DNA from 4 places in the Gilvimarinus sp. F26214L genome. Region 3 is predicted to be linked to each of the others. Evidence: predicted binding sites of a transcription regulator. Region 3 holds the regulator's gene; each other region holds the start of a gene.
What was found. The regulator LexA, encoded in region 3, represses DNA repair genes until DNA is damaged. The targets are predictions, from matches to a motif close to ACTGTNTNTANANACAGT.
Positions count from the first base shown of each region.

Region 1: the regulator LexA is predicted to act here: its motif matches at 2,360-2,377, upstream of ACURWW_RS07670 (error-prone DNA polymerase).
Region 2: the regulator LexA is predicted to act here: its motif matches at 3,540-3,557, upstream of ACURWW_RS16620 (PA0069 family radical SAM protein).
Region 4: the regulator LexA is predicted to act here: its motif matches at 3,070-3,087, upstream of ACURWW_RS15940 (YebG family protein).

Region 1 covers NZ_JBTIYG010000005.1:198,346-202,818, reverse strand. Annotated here, with positions in the region: gene ACURWW_RS07670 (error-prone DNA polymerase) at 1-2,337, opposite strand, end outside; gene ACURWW_RS07665 (flavin-containing monooxygenase) at 2,660-4,159, opposite strand; gene ACURWW_RS07660 (Y-family DNA polymerase) at 4,339-4,473, opposite strand, start outside.
Region 2 covers NZ_JBTIYG010000021.1:16,105-20,577, forward strand. Annotated here, with positions in the region: gene ACURWW_RS16605 (ABC transporter substrate-binding protein) at 1-835, shown strand, start outside; gene ACURWW_RS16610 (ATP-binding cassette domain-containing protein) at 832-1,587, shown strand; gene ACURWW_RS16615 (ABC transporter permease) at 1,584-2,393, shown strand; gene ACURWW_RS16620 (PA0069 family radical SAM protein) at 2,394-3,497, opposite strand; gene ACURWW_RS16625 (dialkylrecorsinol condensing enzyme) at 3,696-4,473, shown strand, end outside.
Region 3 covers NZ_JBTIYG010000001.1:389,148-393,620, forward strand. Annotated here, with positions in the region: gene ACURWW_RS01650 (S-methyl-5'-thioinosine phosphorylase) at 1-115, opposite strand, end outside; gene ACURWW_RS01655 (hypoxanthine-guanine phosphoribosyltransferase) at 163-720, opposite strand; gene nagZ (beta-N-acetylhexosaminidase) at 734-1,786, opposite strand; gene lexA (transcriptional repressor LexA) at 2,040-2,645, shown strand; gene ACURWW_RS01670 (DUF6586 family protein) at 2,716-3,240, opposite strand; gene topA (type I DNA topoisomerase) at 3,271-4,473, opposite strand, start outside.
Region 4 covers NZ_JBTIYG010000018.1:37,190-41,662, reverse strand. Annotated here, with positions in the region: gene ACURWW_RS15960 (class I SAM-dependent DNA methyltransferase) at 1-265, opposite strand, end outside; gene ACURWW_RS15955 (dihydrofolate reductase family protein) at 599-1,246, shown strand; gene ACURWW_RS15950 (hypothetical protein) at 1,297-2,451, shown strand; gene ACURWW_RS15945 (MoaD/ThiS family protein) at 2,448-2,738, shown strand; gene ACURWW_RS15940 (YebG family protein) at 2,750-3,049, opposite strand; gene ACURWW_RS15935 (DUF6351 family protein) at 3,692-4,473, shown strand, end outside.

The sequences.
Region 1 (4,473 bases), on a different contig from region 3:
TCTGGCATCCTGAATCAACTGGGAGGCGGAATAGAAACCCATGGGCAGGCTGTTGAGCAGGCCGCAGTAAAAAGCCGCCGGATAGTGGCACTTCAACCAGGCGGACTGGTAAGCCAGCAAGGCAAAGCTGGCGGAGTGGGATTCGGGAAAGCCGTACTCGCCAAAGCCCTGGATCTGCCGGAAAATCCGTTCTGCGAAGCTTCGGTCGTAACCCTTCGCCAGCATGCCGTCGATCAACTTTTCCTTGAACGGGGCCAGATGGCCATTGCGGCCCCAACTGGCCATGGCGCGCCGCAGCGCATCGGCCTCACCGCCGCTGAAACCGGCGGCCACCATGGCGATGCGGATCACCTGCTCCTGGAAAATGGGAATGCCCAGTGTTCGTTCCAGTACAGGTTTGAGCTCTTCGCTGAAGTAATCCGCTTCCTCCTCACCGTCTCGGCGCCGCAGGAAGGGGTGCACCATGTCCCCCTGAATAGGGCCGGGACGGATAATGGCAATCTGAATCACAAGATCGTAGTAGGTGCGAGGCTTCAGCCGCGGCAGCATGGACATCTGCGCCCGGGATTCCACCTGGAACACGCCCATGCTGTCGCCGCGGCAGAGCATGTCATAGGTTTTGGGATCCTCGTTGGGAATGTCCGCCACCGTAATGGGTTTTTGCAGGTAGCTGTTGAGCAGGTCCACACTCTTGCGAATGGCCGTGAGCATGCCGAGGGCCAGTACGTCGACCTTCAAAAGACCCAGTGATTCGATGTCCGTCTTGTCCCACTGAATGATGGTCCGGTCCGGCATTGCGGCGTTCTCCACAGGCACCAGAGTGCTGATGGGACTGCGGGCAATCAGAAACCCGCCCACATGCTGGGACAGGTGGCGGGGGAAGCCGAGAATCTCATTCACCAGGTACAGAAACTGTCGGGCGAGCTGGCTCGAATGAGTCAATCCGGAAGCTTTGAACTCGTTCTGCAGTTGGCGGGACTTGTCCCACCGGGCAAGGCTCTTGCTCAGTTTGTCCACCAGGATGTCGTCCAGCCCCAGAGCTTTGCCCACGTCCCGTACGGCGCTTCGGCGCCGGTAGGTGATGACAGTGGCCGCAAGGGCGGCACGCTTGCGGGTGTACTTGTTGTAGATGTACTGAATGACCTCTTCGCGTCGTTCGTGCTCGAAGTCCACGTCAATATCCGGTGGTTCATCGCGCTCCTTGCTGATGAATCGTTCGAACAGCAGCTCGCTCTGAACCGGGTCGACTTCGGTAATGAACAGGCAATAGCAGACCACGGAATTAGCGGCTGAACCGCGCCCCTGGCAGAGAATCTTCTGAGTGCGCGCGAACTGCACCAGATCGTAGACCGTGAGAAAGTAATGCTCGTATTCCAGCTCCGCGATCAACTGCAGCTCCTTGTCAATCTGCGCCTGCAGGTGCGGGGCGTGGCCTCGGGGCCAACGCTTCCGTGCGCCCTCCATGACCAACTGCCGCAGGTAGGCGCTCGGGCTGGTGCCCTTGGGCACAATCTCCTCGGGATATTCGTAGCGCAATTCGTCCAGGCTGAAATGGCAGTAGTCGGCAATGCGGCAGGCCTCTTCCATGAGGGCTTGCGGGTAGATGCAGTCCAGCGTGTCCAGGAGGCGCAGATAGTTTTCGCCGTTGCTCCGCTTCTCCCGACCCAGCTCCTGCACCGGCTTGCCCAGACGAATCCCGGTAAGAACATCCTGCAGGGGTTTGCGCAGGGGATCGTGCATGTGCACGTTGTTGCAGGCCACCATGGGCAGGTTCAGTGCGTCCGCCATCTGTTGGCAATTCAGATAATGCTGCTGATCGTCATCGTCCTGCAGCATCTCCAGGCCGAGCCAGAGACGGTCGCGGAAATAGCTGGCCAGGATGGGAGCGTAATCGGGCTGCTCGGACTGCCCCGCTTGGGGCAGCCAGATGGCCAGGCAGTGTTGGGTGCCGAATTGCAGATCGCTCAGGTGCAGACGGTAGCTACCCTTTTCGCTCCGGCGCCGCGCGCGGGAGATGAGCCCGGACACTTCCGCATAAGCCTTGCGGTTGGGGCAGAGCAGAACCAGGTGAAGATCCGGGCCGGCGTCCCCGGTTATGGTCTGCTGGCTGTGAATATGGAACTCGCTGCCAATGATCAGCTTGATGGACGTCCCGGTCTGGCGCAGGTCCCGGGCTGCCACATGGGCCCTGACGATGCCTGCAAAGGAGCACTCGTCGGTAATGGCAATGGCTTCATAGCCCAGTTCAGCCGCGCGCAGAACCAGCTCTTCCGGATGGGAAGCGCCGCGCAGGAAGGAGAAGTTGCTGATGGCGTGTAGTTCTGCAAAGCGGCTCACGGCGACCTCTTACTGGTGAGCTACTGGTTGAAAATACAGTATAGCAGATCCCGGCAAGGCCAGCGAAGCGAAGCTGCCTGCTGATCCGCTAGGGGCTGAGCGCTGCTGTTGGGTTACGGCCTTCGGCCTAACCCAACCTACCGGTGCTGGTAGTGGCATTCGTAGGTTGGGTTAGCGCAGCGTAACCCAACACGGGTCCGGTTCGGGAGGATTCGTGGGTGCTGTTGGGTTACGGCCTTCGGCCTCACCCAACCTACCGGTGCTGGTAGTGGCATTCGTAGGTTGGGTTAGCGCAGCGTAACCCAACATGGGTCAAGGCTCGCTAAGTTGTGGCGGCAACGTGTGCGGGAGAATCGGTGACCTGCGCCATCTTCGGCTCTGGAAACTGAAGTACCCCATCATTGATGGGTTCGCGCAGCAGGACCTTGCGATCGGCCAGATAGTCCTGGTGAACGAGCCAGGGCGGCCGGTCTCCCTGTTTGGGGAGTTCCTGCACGGCGCGTTGCACGTAGCCCGAGGTGAAATCAATAAGCGGACGGGTTTCCATCACTTCGGTGGGGTGTGGTGGCAGAGCGATGGACTTGTTGATGGAGTCCAGGTGATTGATCAGCCGGCAGAGATAAATGGCTGCCAAATCCGCTTTCAAGGTCCAGGAGGCCATGGTGTAACCGAACACCAGCACAAAGTTGGGAACGCCGCTGAACATAACGCCTTTGTAGCTGAGGGTATCGCCGAAGCGGATTGGCTGACCATCCACCTTCACGTCCACCTCGCCGCCGGTGACCAGTTTCAGGCCGGTGGCAGTGACGATGATGTCCGCTTCGAGGGTTTTCCCCGATTTGAGTTGAATCCCCGTGCTCGTGAAGCGCTCGATATGATCGGTTTCCACCGAGGCTTTGCCTGACTGAATGGCCTCGAAAAAATCGCCATCCGGTGCCAGACAGATGCGCTGATCCCAGGGCTTGTAGCTTGGGGTGAAATGGCGCATGTCATAGCCTTCGGGAAGACGTTTGCGCGCCCACTTCTGCAGCAGCTTTGCCGTGCTCTCCGGTTTGCTGCGGGCACGATGGTTGAAGTAGCGCCCGAGGAGAATATTCTTCCAGCGGGTGAACCCATAGGACACTCCCTCCGAAACATTCCGGCGCAGGAAGTTGGCAATGCGATCCTTGCCGGGTCGCGCCACCACATAGGAGGGTGAGCGCTGCAGCATGGTGACATGGGCAGCCTGCTTGCTCATTTCTGGCACCAGGGTGATGGCGGTGGCGCCACTGCCGATAATCACCACTCGCTTGTTACGGTAGTCCAGATCCTGAGGCCAGAACTGGGGGTGGACGATGGGCCCGTGGAAATCCTCCTGTCCTTCGAAGCGCGGTGCGTAGCCCTGCTGGTAGCTGTAGTAGCCCGAACCCATGAAGAGAAACCGGCATTCGAACTCCACTTCCGTGCCATCGCGCCTTCGGGCCACAACCGACCAGAGCGCCCGCTCACTGGACCACTGGGCGGATATGACTGTGTGTCCCAGGCGCAGCCGGGAGGTGATGCCATACTCGTCCGCCGTTTCCTTGATGTATTTTTTGATGGACGGTCCATCGGCAATGGCTTTTGCGTCGCTCCAGGGTTTGAAACTGAATCCCAGTGTATGCATGTCGCTATCGGAGCGAATGCCGGGATAGCGGAACAGGTCCCAGGTTCCGCCCAGGTCTTCCCGGGCTTCCAGAACCACGTAGCTTTTTTCGGCGCACTTCATGCCCATGTGGGCAGCGGCGCCGATGCCCGAGAGCCCGCCTCCCACGATAACGACATCAACAGTCTGTTTTTCCATGATCTTCGCTGTGTTTTCCGGTTTGATCTACCAATCTAAGCGCAGGGACAAAAGAGTCCAAGTGTTTTCTTTGCAAAGTTTTGCCAAGGTACGGAGGGGTAAACGCGAGTTTCCCCGTGTTGGATGCGGACTGTCGGGTCAAAGATCTGGTGGGCTAAAAAAACCGGAGTGTCGTGAGATCAACCGTAAAAACCCTGTAAAAACCAGCGCCGGTTTTTAAGGTCCCGGAATACCCAGCAATAGCAGCCATTTTTATGGCGGGCGATAAAGTAGTCCCGCTGGCTGCGTTGTTGCCACCAGTGGCTGTCGATGCG
Region 2 (4,473 bases), on a different contig from region 3:
TGCCGCCACCCGCGATCGCTCCCTGCTGTTATTCAACGTCAGCGCCCCGGAGGACATTCTGCGCGATGGCCATTGCGAAGCGCACCTGATGCACACCCTTCCGAGCCGGGCCATGACGGCGGATGCCCTGGTGCAGTATCTGGTGTCGAAGAACTGGCGCCGCCTCCTGGTGCTGCAAGGGCCTCTGCCCGCAGATGGGGAACTGGCGGACGCCCTGCAGCGGTCCGCCCGCCGCTTCGGCGCCAAGGTGGTGACGACCCGCGCCTTCGAGCCGGGCAACGACCCGCGCCGGCGCGAGGCCAACAACATCCCCCTTCTGACTGCCGGAGAGAACTACGACGTATTGGTCGTGCTGGACAGCGAAGGGGAGTTCGGCCGCTACGTTCCCTATCAGAGCAAAATACCGCGGCCGGTGGTGGGAACCACAGGGCTTACGGCGCGGGCGTGGACCTGGGTCTGGGAGCGCCACGGTGCGCCCCAGGTCAACGAGCGCTTTCAGGATCGCGCCGACCGCCGGATGGGCGACGCGGACTGGGCGGCCTGGGCGGCTGTAAAAGCCATTGTCCAGAGCGCGATCCGCAGCCGCTCCACCGACTTCCCACCCGTCAGTGCCTATCTGAAAGGGGAGAAACTGCGGCTGGATGGAGCCAAGGGGCCGGCGCTCAGCTTTCGCAGCTGGAACAACCAGCTCCGGCAGCCGGTGTTGCTGACGACCCACAACGCAGTCATTGCCCGGGCTCCGCTGGATGGCTTTCTTCACCCCGAGGACGAACTGGACACCCTCGGCAGCGACGAGGGTGAAAGCCGCTGCGAGTTCGCGGAAGGCGAGGCATGATGGAGGCCGTGCTCGAAACCCGCTCCGTCAGCAAAAGCTTCGGTTCGCGACAGGCGGTGGAGCAGTTGAGCATGAAGGTGCAGTCCGGCGAATTTGTTGCTCTGCTCGGGCCCAACGGAGCGGGCAAGACCACGCTTTTCCAGATAATCAGCGGGCTGTACGCACCCGACTCGGGGGAGATAGTGATCGCTGGCCATCCAGTGGACCGAGCGCCCACCAGGGCCCTGGCCGCCATGGGGCTGGTGTTTCAGCAACCCACCGTGGATCTGGACCGCAGCATCGCGGCCAACCTGCACTTTCATGCCCGCCTCCACGGCCTCCCCCGTCCCCTGCGTGACCAGCGCATCCGCGATCAGCTCAGCGCTCTGGACCTGGAGGACCGGGCGCGCGACCGAATGAGCACTCTCAGTGGGGGCAATCGGCGCCGGGTGGAAGTGGCGCGGGCACTGCTTCACCGGCCACAACTTCTACTCATGGACGAAGCCTCCGTCGGCCTCGATCCTCGCGCCCGGCATGCGTTTCTGGAAAGCATTCGCACATTATGTCGCCAGGGGAAACTGGCCGTTCTCTGGGCGACACATCTCGTGGACGAAGCCGAGGCTGCGGACCGGGTCCTGGTCATGGATCATGGACACCTGATTGCAGCGGACACACCGGCCCGGTTGCTGGCGGCTCAAGGCACCACCTCCCTGGCGGAGGCCTTCCTGCAACTCACCGCGCCGGGGCCGCTCCCAACCGGGGAGGTCGCATGAGAGCGGGCCATGCACTTGGCGCATTCGCGGCTATTGCCGCCCGGGAGTTTGAGCGCTTTGTTCGCCAACGGGGTCGGCTGCTGTCGTCGCTGGTGCGCCCACTCTTGTGGCTGGGAGTTTTTGCGGCGGGTTTTCAGAATGTATTCGGAGTGTCGATCATTCCGCCCTACGACAGCTACGTGACCTACCAGGAATATGTACTGCCGGGTCTGCTGGGCATGATCCTGCTGTTCCAGGGGATGCAGTCTTCTCTGTCCATGGTGTACGACCGGGAGATGGGCATGATGCGGCTCCTGCTCACGGCGCCCCTGCCTCGCGGCTACCTGCTGTTCAGCAAACTGGCCGCCGGCACCTTGCTGTCAGTGGCCCAGGCTTATGCCTTTCTGGCTGTGGCGTGGACCCTGGATGTTTCCCTCCCACCGCTCGCCTGGTTGACCCTGCTGCCGGCTCTTGCTCTCGCCGGACTGATGCTCGGGGCCCTGGGTCTGATGCTCTCCGTTTACATCCGCCAGATGGAAAATTTTGCCGGGGCCATGAACTTCGTAATCTTTCCCATGTTCTTCATCTCGCCCGCCCTCTACCCGTTATGGCGACTCGAAGAAGCCGCGGCAGAGTGGATCTACCAGGTCGCGCGCTTCAATCCCTTCAGCCACGGAGTGGACCTGATCCGGTTTGCGGCCTATGGCCAGCTGCACGGAACGGCGCTGGCCATCGTCTGCGGCTGGCTGGCCGCGTTCATGTTGGTGGCGATCCGGGGCTACGATCCCCAGCGGGGATTACTGCGGCGAGTCCAGCGACCGGCGTGATCAGAACAAACTCAATTGCGCTTCGGACTCGCGCGGCCCTTTGTTCGGCGGCACCGCAAAAAGATCACAGTTCAGCTCGACGGACTCGCGCCGGTTGAGTTGCAGCCGCGCACAGGCTTTGCGAAAACGCTGACTGATCAGTTCCGCAAAAACGCCGGTCCCCCGCATGCGCTGGCCAAACTGATTCTGGTAGTCACCACCGGCCCGACTCTGGCGAATCAGGCTGATCACATGCTCCGCCCGCTGGGGGTAATGTTCATGCAACCATTCATAAAAAAGATCACGGACTTCCCGCGGCAAGCGCAGAAAAACATAACCCGCCGTCTGCGCACCGGCTTTTGCGGAGGCCTCCAGAATCGCCTCCATCTCCTGATCGTTAATCATGGGAATGACCGGCGCCACCAGTACCCCGACCGGTACCCCGGCAGCACTCAATTGCGCCACCGTATCGAGCCGCGATCGAGGCGAAGCCGTGCGCGGCTCTAGGGTACGTTTAAGACCATTGTCAAGAGTTGTCATACTGACCGTCACCGAACACAGCGAATCCTCTGCCATTGCTTCCAGAATGTCCCGGTCGCGCAAGACATGACTGCCTTTGGTGATGATCGACACTGGATGGCGATACCTCTGCAGAACAAGGAGTAACTCACGGGTGAGACTGAGGCGCTGGTCCACGGGTTGGTACGGGTCGGTATTCGTACCCAGCACAATGGGTGCGCAGCGGTAGTTTCTTTTCTCCAGCGCCGCCTCCAGCAACTGGGGGCCATCCGGTTTGTAGAAGATCCGGGTTTCGAAGTCGAGACCGGGGGAGAGGTCCAGATAGGCGTGGCTCGGCCGCGCGAAACAGTAAATGCAGCCGTGCTCGCAGCCACGATACGGATTGATGGAGCGGTCGAAGGGTACATCCGGCGACTCGTTTCGAGTGATGATACTCCTGGCGCGATCCACATGAAGCTCGGTGGCGGGAATCCGGCCGCGGTGCTCCTCCGCCTCAGCCGGTTGTTCCGGCTCCCAGTGCGAGTGGTGCTGCAGGAAGCGGCTGCTTCTATTGCTGATCGCACCACGGCCCCTGATAGGCCGGTTCGAATCAGGTGGCGTTCTCATACTCCGTCTCCCGAGCCGGTCGCTGTCATGCATTTGCCCGATACTGTATATCAATACAGTAACCTGCTGGCTCCCGCCTGTAAAGAGAAATACGGCACGCAGGTCGTCCAACTGGCGCCTTTTACAGGCGCTGTGGCATAATCGGCGGCTGGCATTTGGCGGGTTCCCGCCGCTGTGTCGCAGGATAATAAGGCGCGTATGAAGAAGCGGATTTTGGTATTGGGGTACTCACAGTCCGGGCAGCTCAACAGGCTGCTGGATTCCATTCTGGCACCTCTTGCAGGTGCGGAAGAGATTGAAGTTCATCGACGGAATCTTGAGCCCGTGGAGCCGTTCCCGTTCCCGTGGCCCTTCCTCCAGTTCTTCAACACCTTCCCGGAATGCGTATACGAAACCCCGGTGCCCCTGGAACCGCTGAGCGTACCCACATCCGAACGGTATGATTTGATTATCCTGGCCTACCAGGTCTGGTTTCTTTCTCCGTCCCTCCCGGTCACCAGCTTTCTGCAAACTGAAGCGGCGGCGCATCTGTTTCGGGACACTCCCGTGATTACGGTAATTGGCTGCCGCAACATGTGGCTGATGGCCCAGGAGAAAGTCAAAGCACGACTGAAACAACTCGGAGCCCGGCTGATCGACAATATTGTTCTGACCGATTACGCCCACAGTGCGATGACTTTTGTCGCCACGCCCATCTGGGTACTGACCGGCAACAAGGGGCCGTTTCTGGGCGGTCTGATACCGAGGGCGGGCATTTCGGAAGAGGATATCGCTGCAGCATCCCGCTTCGGTCAGGCCATCGCGGCACAACTCCCCCACCAGAGCGGTGAACCCCGCCCCATGCTCGCAGGGCTCGGCGCCGTCTCGGTCAACGAGCGCCTGATCGCTTCCGAACAGATTGCCCATCGCAGCTTCAGAATCTGGGGGCGCCTGCTGCGCGCAATTGGCCCCCAGCAATCCGTGTTGCGAAAGTGCG
Region 3 (4,473 bases):
GCGCCGCTTCACCAAAAGGGGTGTCACGAACTGCGGTCTGCGCGTCTTCCAAGGCGTCGAAACTGTTGAACCCGGAGCCGCCGATGACAGCGAGATGAACGGTGTGTGTAGCCATTTGGTTGGATCTTGTCTGCGTTGCGATTGCGCGCGTCTTGATTTGTGTTATTTCTTGTCGCGCACTGCATAGATGCCCGGCAGGTTTCGGCCATAGCCTTCCAGGTCCATTCCGTATCCGAAAACGAAGCGGTCCGGAACTGTCAGGGCGGTGAAATCTGCCTGCTTCATCGCGCGGTTCCGCGCGTGGTCCTTCTGGACCATTACGGCCGTTTTTACATCCGCTGCACCCCGGTCGCGGCACCAGCGGGTCAGTGCCTGAAGGGTATAACCTTCGTCAAGGATATCGTCAGCCAGCAATACGCGACGACCCTCGATCACTTCCCGGGCCTGCGCATGCCAGTCGAGACGCCCGCCCTGGCGTGCCTCGCCGTAGCGAGTCGCATGGATGTAGTCCCATCTGAGCGGCATGGACAGGTGAAACATCAGTTGGGTGGAGAACGCCACACCGCCATTCATGACACAGAGCATCAGCCATTCACCGCCAGCCAGTTGCGCGTTGATGTCCCTGGCCAATGCTGCAATGGCCTCATCAATCTGCCCTTGGGTGTAAAGTAAATCGCTGTTCTCGATCAGATGTCCGGCAGAAAAACGTTCACTGCTCATAGATGACGAACAATCACCCACGGCTTGCATCCTGCACTGCCTGCAACTCTGCCCGGCAATGCCGCCAGCGGGGGTCTGCCTGTAACGCAGACCAGTCCCAATCACGGCGCTTACGCATGGTGGACAGTCGTGGAGAAACGTCGGGCGGATTGCGCTTGAGACGATCAAGGACCTCAAGGGCACCACTGCGGTTATTGCAGACCAGCACCATATCGCAGCCGGCGCCAAGCGCCAGCTCGGCCCGGTCTCCATAGCTGCCGCCTGCGGCGGCGCCCTCCATGGAAAGGTCATCCGAAAAGATGACCCCTTCAAAGCCCAGCTGGCCGCGCAGTTTTTCCTGCAACCATGGCCTCGAGAAGCCGACGGGTTGTTCGTCCACGGCCGGAAAGACGATGTGCGCGGGCATCACCGCATCGAGGATCGCGCGTAGTTGCAGGAAGGGCTGCCAGTCCCGCGCTTCCACCTCGCGCCAGTTGCGCTCATCAATCGGCAGTACCAGATGGCTGTCGCCCCTCACCCCTCCGTGTCCGGGAAAGTGCTTGCCCGTCGCCGCCATTCCGGCCTCGTGCATTCCCTCTATGAAGGCTTCAGCAAGGCGACTTACTTCCTGCGGGTCGGCGGAAAAAGCCCGGTCAGCGATAACGCTGCAGTGCTCCTCATCCACATCGAGCACCGGCGCAAAGCTGAAATCCACATCGGCTGCGAGGATCTCCGCCGCCATCAGCCAGCCCGCATCCCTGACCCGTTCGAGGGTGGCGGCCGGATCCGCCCGGTAGCCGCACAGAAAGCTCTGCATGGGTGGCAGGCGTGTGAAGCCTTCGCGAAACCGCTGAACCCGCCCGCCTTCCTGGTCCACGGCCAGCAGAAGCTCGGGGCGTACCGCACGGATTTCGCCGACCAGGGCCTCCAACTGCCCGCGGGACTGGAAGTTCCGGCTGAAGAAAATTACCCCTCCAACCAGGGGCTCCCGCAGCAGGTTCTTTTCATCGTCTGTCAGGGTCAACCCCTCCAGGTCCAGCATAAGGGGGCCGGGGGGATGGGCGGAATGTGTCCGGTTGGCTGCCATGGTTTACTCTACGTCAGAAAGAGGCCGATAAACTTATACCAGTTTACCCCCTTCGTCATCCGCTTTCCGTGAAGCCCCGCCGCTTAACGCCGAGCGGTCAGCAGCTGCCTGGTCGCTTGCATCCGCCTGGGCACTGGATATAATACCAGTCACTGTACAAAGCACCAGATCCTGCTTCTTCCGTGCCTGGGGCCGTTGCGCGGAGCGCGCAGTGCCGCGTACAGCCTGCTGAAAACAAGGAGCCGACAAGAGCATGATCAGACTGACCGAACGACAGGAAGAAGTTCTTCGCCTCATCCGCGATTACATCCGCGAAACGGGTTATCCACCCACGCGGGCCGAAATTGCCGAAGAATTGGGCTTCCGTTCCGCCAACGCCGCGGAGGAGCACCTTCGGGCCCTGGCACGGAAGGGAGCCATCGAGATGGTGCCCGGTGCCTCCCGGGGCATTCGCATCCCGGATGAAGACAACGGGCTGCCGGTGGTGGGTCGGGTGGCAGCAGGCAATCCCATCCTCGCCGAAGAGAACATCGAAGACTACTGCGATATCTCGCCCTCTTTTTTCTCTCCCCAGGCCGACTACCTGCTACGGGTGAAGGGCTACAGTATGCAGGATGCAGGCATCCTTGACGGAGACCTCCTCGCCGTCCACCGAACCACCCAGGTGCGCAACGGGCAAATTGTGGTGGCCCGGATCGGTGAAGAAGTGACCGTCAAACGGTTCCGCCGGGAGCGAAACAAGCAGCAGGTGGAGCTGGTACCGGAAAACCCGGACTTCGACATCATAGAGGTCAACCTCAAAGATGACGACTTCTCCATTGAAGGTTTGAGTGTGGGCGTAATCCGCCGGGGCGGCTGATTTGCGGGGCGTTCCGGCCCTTGGTCTGGACCTCGCGCAGGGTTTGCCAGACCTTCGCTAGCAGACGGGCTTATTCCTCATGGAGTGACGCCCGTAACCGGTCCACAAGGCTTTGAGCCGCCCGACACCAGCTTCCAACCAATTCCTGCGCAGTGGCGTTATCCACCGTTGTAAGGTCGACGGCGGGAATCGAGGCCGGGTTCACAGAGTTGCCGTGTTCGCTCCTGAATCGCTGTGCCAGATACAAGGGATTGCGTCTGGCCCGAAGCAACTCCCGCAGCCATGAATCATTCTGCTTGCGCAGGTTCAGCAGTTCCCCCAACTCAGTGGCCTGTGGTGCGCGCTCAGCGAGGCCTTCCATCAGCTCCGGGAGCTGCTCCCCTGTGGGGTCCAGATTCACATTGTACTGCTCCGCCAGTTCCGCGACGAAATAGCTCAGTCCGCAGCACATTTGGCCGACGGCAGCATCCAGATGAGCATGCCGAGCGACCCGGCCGTTGATGTCATCCTGTTGCGCGTCGCTGGCTGCCAGCGCGATGCGAGCGAACGCCAGCTTCTGATTGACGATTGCGGAATAAAACAGTTCTCCGGCCATTCAGGCCTCCGTACAAGCGCCTGAGACGCATCAAACCTTGGCGCCGCTGCGCTTCCTGGCAGTACGCGTACTACCCGTTTTACGTTTGCTGGCTTTTTGCCCGGCACCTTTGACTTCGCCGCTGCTCACCCAGCGTCCATTTTCATAGAAGGCCTTCCAGCCGGTTGCCTTCCCTTCCACTTCCGACTGTACATACTGCTCCTTGGTTTTCCGGCTGTAGCGAACCACTGTTTTGTTCCCCTCCGGGTCTTCAGTGGGCGCGGAAAACAGGAAGTTGTACTTGGGGTCGATCTCACTCTTGTGCGGCAGAAGCTCCTCCACCAGCGGCGCACGCGTCTCCCGGTTCTTGGGGAACTGGCTGGCAGCCAGAAAGATGCCCGACGCTCCATCTCGCAATACGTAGGTATCGTCGACCTTCTCGCACTGCAGCTCGGGCATGGGCACAGGATCCATTTTGGGTGGTGCCGGCTCCCCACTGCGCAACAGCTTGCGGGTGTTCTTGCACTCCGGGTTGGTGCAGCCGAAGTATTTACCGAAGCGGCCCGTCTTGAGTTGCATCTCGCTGCCGCATTTGTCGCATTCGATCACCGGCCCTTCGTAGCCCTTGATCTTGAAAGCGCCCTCTTCCACCTCAAAGCCGCTGCAATCGGGATTGTTGCCACAAATGTGCAACTTGCGTCGCTCGTCCACCAGATAGCTGTCCATGGCAGTATTGCAGAGCTTGCAACGCCGGCGCGAACGCAACTGTTTGGACTCGGCTTCTTCATCCTCGTCCACGTTCACGGCTTCATCGCCGGAGACGAGATTCATGGTGTGCTTGCAGCGCTCTTTCGGCGGGAGGTTGTAGCCCGAACAGCCCAGGAAGACTCCCGTACTCCCGGTTCGAATCTGCATGTTGCGCCCGCACTGGGTGCATTTGATGTCCGTCTCAGTGGGCGTGTTGCGGCGCATGCCCTTTTCCGCGTCCTGCGCCTTGGCAAGCTCGGCGGTGAATTCACGGTAGAACTCGTCCAGGAGTGCGCGCCACTCCTTGCTGCCTTCTGCCACCTCATCAAGCGACTCTTCCATTTTTGCAGTAAAGCTGTAGTCCATCAGCTCGTGGAAGTTTTCCACCAGGCGGTCCGTGACGATGTCGCCCATCTTCTCCGCGTAAAAGCGACGGTTTTCAACTCGCACATAACCGCGGTCCTGGATGGTGGAGATGATGGCCGCGTAGGTTGAGGGTCGGCCGAT
Region 4 (4,473 bases), on a different contig from region 3:
GGGTACCGCAGCCGATGTCCAGCATCCGGTGCTGGGGCTTTAGTTTGCGGCTGAGCAAAAAATCGAACTGAAGCCGTCCGATTTCCTCCCACATGCCGCCGATCGCCTCGCGGGGATCCGCTTCCACGCGTAGATCTGTATGCTCCGCGTAGGCCTCCAGGTACTCTTTCTCGTCGTAAATCCGGTGAACCTGGTCGCCGAACGTATTGATACCAAACAAACGCTTGATGGTGCTTTTTCCAAAACGAATGATTCCGGCCTCCATGGGCACGTCTCCTTGTATGAGGACCCGATCCGTATCGCGAGCGCGTAACACGGCAGTGGGTTGTTGCGTCAATGCTGAGTCGCCAAACTGGGTGAGTGACTCGGGCCCGGAACGATTCAGTGGGCCGGGAGGTGAGCGCGGGGTATTCTCCCACAGGCCCACTGCCGAACAGGCAGGGATTGGTGCCGATGTTCGGTCTCGGGTAGCGAAGATGTCGATTTGTCGGCAGAGGGAACGACCAATGGCAGCCAGTTCTGTTTTGAACGAACTGTTGTGAACTCACAAGGGGGCGAGGTGCAGCCGTCTGCCCCATGAAAACCCAGCGAGGACTTGATGAGCAAACTCAGAATCGACTGTTTTGGAATCTCTCTGGACGGTTATGGGGCCGGGCCCGACCAGGACCTGGAGCATCCCCTGGGGCGGGGCGGCGAGGCGCTCCACCAATGGGCGTTCAAAACCCGTCGCTTCCACCAGATGTTTGGCAACGATGGCGGCGCGACCGGTGTGGACAACGACTTCATCGAACAGGGTTTCGAGAATGTGGGCGCCTGGATACTGGGCCGCAACATGTTCGGACCGGTGCGCGGCCCCTGGCCGGACGAAAGCTGGCGCGGCTGGTGGGGTGATGAGCCGCCCTACCACTGCCCGGTGTTCGTGTTGACTCATCACCCCCGGGAGCCCGTCACCATGGAGGGGGGCACCGTCTTCCACTTCGTGACCGAAGGCATTCACGCCGCCCTGGAGCAGGCGCGGGATGCTGCCCGGGGTAAAGATGTACGTCTCGGCGGCGGGGTGGCCGCCATCCGGCAATATCTTGAGGCGCGGCTGGTCGACACCATGCATCTTGCCGTGAGCCCGGTTGTACTGGGCAAGGGGGAAAATCTCTTTGCCGGGCTCGACCTGCCTGCACTGGGCTATGAGGTCCAGCGCCATACGCCTTCCGATTCGGTGATACACATGGTTCTGGGCAGGAGGTCGTGACGGACTGCGGTTGACTGATCACTCGGCTCGGGCGAACAAGGGATTCGATCATGAACAACGACACAACCATTCTGGTAGGCACCCGCAAAGGGGCCTGGGCGGTGAGCGGTAATCCCCAACAGGCCAATTGGAATATTCACGGACCCAACCATCTCGGCTCCTCCGTGTTCCACTATGTGGCTGACCCGCGCAACACCCGGCGGCGGCTTATGACCATCGGTGGCGGCCACCTGGGGCCGAGCCTGTTCCGCTCGGAGGACGGCGGTGAAAGTTGGACTGAGGCCGAACGTCCGCCGCGGTTTGCGAAAGCGGGGGACGAAGGAGAGGGGCGCAGTGTGGACCACGTGTTCTGGCTGACGCCTGGCCATCCGAGCCAGCCGGAGCGCTGGTATGCCGGCACTTCACCCCAGGGGCTCTTTGTCAGTGATGACCACGGCGCTCACTGGGAGGAGGTGCAAGGCTTCAATGCCCACCCGGACTTTTTCCATTGGCGCGGCGGCGACAAGGATGGCACCCCGGACGGCCCCAAGCTTCATTCCATCATCGTGGACCACAGTGACCCGCGTCATCTGCTGCTGGGAATGTCCAGTGGCGGGATTTTCGAGAGCCTGGACGAAGGCCACAGTTGGCACCCGCTCAACCGGGGCGTGGCGACGGACTTCTTCCCGCCCAAAGAGGACGGCAGCGAATACGAGTACGGCCATGATCCCCACTGTATGGTCATGCACCCGCGCGACAGCAATCGCCTTTACCACCAGAACCACTGCGGTATCTACCGCATGGACCGGGACCGGAGCGACCGCTGGGAGCGCATTGGGGACAACATGCCTCAAGAAGTTGGGGACATCGGCTTTCCCATTGTCGTGCATCCCCGGGACGTGGATACCGCCTGGGTGTTTCCCATGGATGGCTCCGGCCTGTGGCCCCGCACCAGTCCGGGCGGCAAGCCAGCGGTTTACCGCACCCGCGATGGGGGTGCTTCGTGGACGCGCCACGACGACGGCTTTCCCCGGCAACAGGCCTGGTGGACGGTCAAACGCCAGTGCATGGCGGTGGGCCCGTGTGGGGCGGATTCGGAGCCGGTGGGATTATTCCTGGGCACCACAAACGGCCAACTTTGGGGGAGCTTTGACGAAGGGGAGAGCTGGCGGCCCCTTGCCATGGATCTTCCCCACATCTACTCAGTGGAGGTGGTGGGCGCGTGATTCGGGTTGTGTTGCCCAGTCAGCTGGATCGCTACACCGGCGGTGCGCGCAACTTGAATCTGGAGGCCGCGGACCTCGGCGGCAGGGAGGAGGGCGCGACGCTGCTGGACGTGATTCGCGCGCTGGATACGCGCTATCGCGGCCTGGCTTTTCGCATCGTGGATGAACAGGAGCGCATCCGCCGGCACGTCGCTATCTTTGTGGGGGAAAACATGGTCCGGCGCCTGGATGTGCGCCTACAAGCCGGAGCCCGGATACAAATTGTAGGCGCACTGAGCGGCGGATGATCTCACCTCATTCAGCCACCCACGGCTCGCAGGCTGCCACTGTCTTCCTGTTCCCCGGTGCTTGCTGCTTCATCCCCCGGGAGCAGTAATTCCGGCTTACCCTTGCATGCCTTGGCCAGATCGTCCTTGCGCCTGGCCAGCACCAGACCGATGTTCTCCGCTGCTTCGTCGCCCACGCCTGGCACTTCTGCTTCGATCAGGCAGGTAATGCACTCCGCCAGTTCCAGCATCTTGTCGTGTTCGTCTGCCGCTTTCTTGTCATCAAACATACTGCCGTCCCGGTCACATTTCCAAACTGCTACAACTGCCATGCCTTGTTCTCCTCGCGGATACTGTACAAAAAAACAGGTTCAGCATAGACGAAGCGTAGCGCCATGTAAACCGTTTGTGATCCGCCGGACCAGCCGTCGGGCGCTGTGCGTTAACTGATCCGATCGCCCAGCGACGGTGATGTGGGGCACCGCGCTGTTTGTTCACAGACTTGCCCACAGCTTCTGTGGATACCGGACGGCGCCGCGCCGCATATGAGAGCAATGCCGCGATTGGACTTATCAACCGTTCCAGGTGTGTGGCTGCTAACCCGGCCCTTCGCCGCGCGTCTGAAACCGCGTGTCAAACCCGATAGTCCACCAACGCCGCCCGAATCTTGCACCTCCTCGCGCTATCGATTGCAGGGAGGCTTGCAGTCGACCGCAGTTCATCCGCAGGCCTTCGTCACTGAATGGGTGCTTAAGGGTTCCGCCGATGGCATGGGCGACGAATTCATGAAGCGATCCGCAGGACGACGGGCAGTTGGCGGATAAGGCTAAGTTCGCGCAACAATTTCAGCGGCAACGTTGTCGCAACTGTTGCACCAATGAGGGATTCATTCCATCGCGCAAGTTCGCGTACTCGTCTGTAAAAACTGCACGAAAAAGACTCCAACCTACAAAAACCTGCCGTAGAGGTCTGCTATGGGATTGTTAGCGAAACTGTCCATTGGCTTCCTGGTTTTGTTTCTTGGCGCCGGCGGTGTGGGCTTCGCCTACCTGGCGGAGTCCGTTCACGTCATGAAAGAGCCACCGCTGGCCCCGGTGCTCGCACTGCCGGACAACTTCGACCCCCGGGAGCCCGTGGCTCCCTACTCCGGCCCCCACCCCCGAGTGGCGGGAAGGCCGGCCGAAACTTTCCGGTTCCCCATCAAACTCGGCGAGGTCGGTCCGGTCGCCCCGCTGTTTGCCGGCCCGCTTGACTACCCCTTTCTCTGCGGAGAAAACCAGGTCACCGATGCCCAACCACTGGTGGATAACCAAAGCGGCATGGGTGTGCCGGTCTACGGCCTGAAAGATGGCGAGATCGATCCCGAGAATGTTGTGGGATACAGCATGAACTGCTCGCACCCCACCACTGCGAGCTACTATTACAACCGGGAGGGAACCCGGGAATTTTTTCCATTGGAAGAAGCCGATGGTGACATCGCCACCATCGAGGTGGACGGAAGGGAGGTTCCGTTCGTCGTGCGGCTGGAATCCGGCACCATCAATCGCTATCACTACCTCATGGTGGCCCTGCGCGGCAGCGAAGAAACTGTGGACGCACCCAATCCCGACCACTGGAATAAAAAGTTGATCTACCAGTTCCGCGGTGGAGTGGGCATCGGCAAACGCCAGGGCCGCATCAAGCCCAACGATGTGTTGAAACGGGGCTTTGACCAGTTGGAGCAGGGCTACGCCATGCTTTACTCCACCGGCACCCA